DNA from 2 places in the Roseateles sp. P5_E1 genome. Region 2 is predicted to be linked to the other one. Evidence: predicted binding sites of a transcription regulator. Region 2 holds the regulator's gene; the other holds the start of a gene.

Region 1 (2,444 bases), on a different contig from region 2:
GCGTCGTGCGTACGGCGCCGTTGATGAAGCGCAGCGTCGCCTCGTACTTCACCGAGTTGTCCGCGAAGCTGGCACGCTCGCGGTCCATGTCGACACCGTTGCTGTCCAGGCTGGTCTGGGACTGCAGCGCGTATTCCTTGCCGCTCTCGCCGCGCGCACCGGCCAGCGGCGCGATGTGGCCGCGCTGCGTTGCCGCCATCGCGCCGGGCGTGCCGATCTCGCCGGTGGCTTCACGCAGGGCCTTGGCGAAGTCCATGTCGCGAGCCTGATAGCCTGGCGTGTCGGCGTTGGCGATGTTGCTGGCGAGCTGGCGCTGACGCTCCGCCCGCAGCGTGAGCGCCTGGGTCTGGAAGTTCAGCGTGTCTGTCAATCGGTTCAACATCTGGGGGCCTCTTTCGAGGTTGCTTTCGAGCTGAAGGGCCGGGATGGCTCTTCTCGCAAATTGTCTGGAGCAGCTCCGAAAACATGAGCGGGATAAACGGGGGCAAAGCCGTTCAATTCCGACCTAGGGACTGCTGGCCCCTCTCTAGAGTGGCGGCCATGCTTCGTGCCACCCTGCTCCTTGTCTGCATGCTGCTCTCGGCCGATCCCGGCCTGGCGCAGACCGTGCCTGCGTCGGTGCTTGATCCGGCGCTGGTGGAGCGGGTGCGCGTGCTGGCCGAGACGGCCGCGCGCGCCGCGGCACCTCCCAATACCCGTGTGGCCGTTGAGATCGGCGTACTTGACGCCCGGCTGCGCCTGGCGCCCTGCCAGCAGATCCAGCCTTATCTGCCGCCCGGCATGGCCGTCTGGGGCAAGAGCCGCATCGGCCTGCGCTGCACCGATGGCGTGGCGCGCTGGAATGTCACGCTGCCAATACGCGTTGCCGTCTTTGGCCGCGCCGTTGTCGCCAGCGGCCCGCTGCCGGCTGGTGTGAATTTGTCTCAAGAACAGCTGGCCGTGGCCGATATCGACATCGCTGCCGAGCCCGGCGCCGTCTTCACGGATCCGGCCCTGCTGATCGGCCGGACGCTGGCGCGCCCGCTGGGCGCCGCCGAGGCGGTGCGCGCGCCGGCGCTGAAGTCGCGCCAATGGTTTGCCGCCGGAGAGACCGTGCAGGTCCGGGTTGCGGGTGAGGGATTTGCCGTCGCCTCCGAGGCGCAGGCTCTGTCGGCGGGCATCGAGGGCCAGGAGGTCAGGGTGAGGTTTGAGAGTGGTCGCGTCGCCAGCGGCCGAGCAGTCGGCGAACGCCGCGTGGAGGTGTTGCTATGAGCAAACTGCCACGAATCTTGAGAACTGGCCGGAAAAACCGGCCAATTCCCGCTCAAGTTCCTAGGCCCGGGGCCGATACAGGAGGAAACTCCCCTGCAATGCCCTCTGCGGGGCCCGCCCCGCACCCTGGAGAAGCTCATGAAGATCGGTAACAGCCCAGACGGCACCGCCAGCCCGCCCAAGGCCGAGCGCCCCGCCTCGCGCAAGCCCGAGGCTGCCGGCACGGCCGACGTCGTCCGTCAGACCGCCCAAGCCGCGACCTCTGCGCCCAGCGCCCAGGTCGCCATTTCCAACACCGCCAAGCTGGCTGCCAGTGGCAGCGCCGACGACGGCAGCTTTGACGCCGCCAAGGTCGYACGCATCTCCAAGGCCATCAGTGAGGGTAAGTTCACGGTCAACGCGAACGCCATCGCCGACAAGCTGGTCTCAAATGCGCAAGAATTGCTGGACAGCCGCGTCAATAAGCACTGAACCATGACCGCCATCGCTCCGTCCACCCTCGGCACCGAACTCGAACAGCCTCTGCTGGCTGTCGAGGCTGCGCTGAACCAGCTCGGTGATGCGCTGGCCCGCCGCGACGCGACGGCCATCGAACAGCATGCCGCCGAGCTGCACCAGCACCTGGCCCGCGCCGTGCAGAACTTCAGCGAAGCCGCCCGCACCGGCAGCGTGCCCAGCGCCCTGCGCAACCGCCTTGTGCGTGCCGGCGGCCTGCTGGCCGCCCAGCGCGAAGCCCTGGCCCGCGGCAATGCTTCACTGGATCGTGCGCTGGACGTGCTGATCCCGAGCGAGCCCACGGGCCTGTATGGCGCTGGCGGCAAGGCCGAGCGCCGCAGCGTCGGCGGCGGCAGCTACCAGGCCTGATCGGTCGCTGAATACAGGAAGCCACCTGCGGGTGGCTTTTTTGCGCCTTGTCGCCCCACAAGCGCCAAAAAGAAGAGCGGCCCCGGAGGGCCGCTCGTCATGGTGCGGGGCTCCGCTTACTTGGCTGCCAGGGCAGTGGTGCGGCGCACGACCGGGGCCGGGAAATCGCCCAGCTCGCGAGCGGCGTTCTCGCCATGGTCGGCGGCCAGCGCTGCGGTCTGTTCGACCTGCAGGTCGGTCGCCCTGACCGTCAGGATGGCCTGACGGGGCAGCTTGACGGTTGCGACGGCGGCAGCCTTGGCGGTGGCCGGCGTCGTCGCTTCGACACC
Region 2 (2,444 bases):
GCTTCCAAGACCCGCTTCGTGCCGGTCGTCAGCAACCCGCGCGTCATGGGGGCCGGCGTGCTGCTGGAAGGCCTGTGCGCGGCCTTTGCCGAACTGAACCTGAACACCCTGGTCGTCGACGCCGGTGAACACTCGGCCAAGCCTTCCGAGCTGGCCAGTGTGGATTTGTCCAACTGCATCGAACGCCTGTCGCCCAAGGTGTCCTACCTTGCCGCGCGCGGGCTGCCGCTGCGCCACATCAATGCCCATGGCTCGGCGGCTTCCTTCCTGGAGGCCGTGGCCGACGCCGCGCCCGACGCCGACGTCATCCTGCTGCACGCGCCAGCGGCCGAACTCGCCCGCATCGTGGCCCTGCGCGAGGTGCGCCCGCTGCTGCTGGCAGATACCGAGCCCGCGAGCGTCACGGAAGCCTACGCGGGCATGAAATGGCTCACACAACGAGCGGGGCTGATGGTCTACAGTCTGCTGATGGCCTGCCACCCTCAGCTGCGCGTGGCCACCCGCATCGCGCAACAGCTTCATTCCTGCGCCGACGGCTTCCTCGGCGCGGTGCTGCGCGATTGGGCCTGCCTGGACCCAAGAGCCTCCCAGCACGCACCACTCACGCCTGAACTGCGCCATCTCGCCCGCGAGCTGCTGCTTGCAGCTCCCCCGGGAGCGGCCGTTGACGCCGCCTCCGACGCGACTCCGCTGCGCCCGGCGCGCAAGGCGTCTTCCCCGTTCATCGCTGCGCATTGATCTCGCCGGAGACCAAACATGATGCCCCCACGCTCACTGCGTTCGCTGCCCCCCGCGGGGGCGCTTCAGCCCCTTCGGGCGGCCGTGCGGAGCTGACCATGTACACACCCAAAGGCCGCCTCGACAACAACACGCTGATCAAGCAGTACAGCCCGTTGGTCCGACGCCTGGCGCATCAGATGATTGCCAAGCTGCCGGCCAATGTGGAAGTCAATGACTTGATCCAGGTGGGGCTGATCGGCCTGAACGATGCGCTGTCGCGCTTCGATGCCGAGCAGGGCGTGCAGTTCGAGACCTTCGCCACCCAGCGCATCCGCGGCGCCATGCTCGACGAGTTGCGCGGCGGCGACTGGATGAGCCGCGGCACGCGCCGCCAGCAGCGTGAGATCGAAGTCGCGGTGCACAAGGTCGAGCAGCGCCTGGGTCGCGCGCCGCGCGAGGATGAGATTGCTGCCGAGATGGGCCTGCCGCTGGCTGAATACCAGGAGCTGCTTGGCAAGGTGCGCGGCACCCAGCTGGTCTATCTGGAAGACATGTCGGGTGCCGACGGCGACAACGACTATCTCGACCGCCATGTGGCCGACGAGGGCGCCAACCCCGTGGCCCAGCTGCAGGACCACCGCATGCGCGAGGCGCTGGTGGCCGCCATCAAGAACCTGCCCGAACGCGAGCAGTTCGTCATGAGCATGTACTACGAGCACGACATGAATCTCAAGGAGATTGCGGCCGTGCTCAAGGTCACGGAGTCCCGCGTGTGCCAGTTGCACAGTCAGTCGATTGCAAGGTTGCGCGTTAAGCTGCGTGACTGGTAATTTACGGGGCCACTTCTTGCCGAGCCCCGGCCAATAAGCGGGGACAAATGCATGTTCAAGTGGCCCAAGGGCGGAGGTTCTTCCCCCGCCATCACTCGGGACGAGCCCGTCCGGCGAGATGACAGTGCGGCGTTGAATGTCGTCAAGCGGCTGGCCCGCTCGATTTCCACGGTCGGCAAGGATGCCGCGGAAGTGCGCGGTGCCCTGGAAGATACCCAGCGCATCGTCCAGGCCCAGAGCCAGGCCATGCAGGCCCTGGCTCAGCAGCTCAACCAGATCGGTCAGGCGCAGACCGCCATCACCACCGCCACCGCCCAGAGCGCTGCCGCCGTGCAGCGGGCCCKCGGCGCGCTCGGCGTCGTCGGTGGCGAGGTCGTTGGCATGGCGTCCACGCTGGCCCAGGTGTCGGGCGCCGCGGCCGAGATCACCAAGATTTCCCTGCAAACCCGCCTGGTCGCCTTCAACGCCGCCGTCGAAGCCAAGCACGCGGGCGATGCCGGGCGCGGTTTCGCTGTCGTCGCCGAGGCCGTCAAGGCGCTGGCCGGCCAGGTCGAGGCCTCGTCCAAGGCCATCGTCAGCGCCATCGCCAGCCTGCAGGAGCGCATCGATCGCTTCAGTGCCGAGCTGACCGAGAACCCGGCCAAGCCCAGCCAGATCCACGCCGCCTTCCACGAGGTCGAGCAGGACGTGCAGCGCATCTCCGCTTCGGCCGGCGAGAGCAGCCAGCAGATGAGCCTGCTCAACGAACGCGCCCATGAGCTGGAGCGCGAGGTGTCCCAGGCCTCGCACGGCCTCAAGGTGGCCTTCGACGGCAGCGACCGTTTCCTGCGCATGTCCGAGGAACTGGTCGAGCAGATCGCCGAGAGCGGCGTCGAGGTCGACGACATGCCCTTC

What was found. The regulator FliA, encoded in region 2, starts transcription of late flagellar genes. The targets are predictions, from matches to a motif close to CTAAAGTTTNNNNNNNNNNNGCCGNTA.
Region 1: a site for FliA is predicted at 1,303-1,329, ahead of flgM (flagellar biosynthesis anti-sigma factor FlgM). Genes of this name have one in related genera too.

Annotation. Positions count from the first base shown of each region.
Region 1 covers NZ_JBFUMN010000079.1:12,307-14,750, forward strand. The annotation lists gene flgB (flagellar basal body rod protein FlgB) at 1-382, opposite strand, end outside; gene flgA (flagellar basal body P-ring formation chaperone FlgA) at 541-1,251, shown strand; gene flgM (flagellar biosynthesis anti-sigma factor FlgM) at 1,390-1,722, shown strand; gene ACXJKJ_RS28325 (hypothetical protein) at 1,726-2,115, shown strand; gene ACXJKJ_RS28330 (hypothetical protein) at 2,232-2,444, opposite strand, start outside.
Region 2 covers NZ_JBFUMN010000035.1:36,139-38,582, forward strand. The annotation lists gene ACXJKJ_RS21540 (flagellar biosynthesis protein) at 1-738, shown strand, start outside; gene ACXJKJ_RS21545 (RNA polymerase sigma factor FliA) at 837-1,550, shown strand; gene ACXJKJ_RS21550 (methyl-accepting chemotaxis protein) at 1,602-2,444, shown strand, end outside.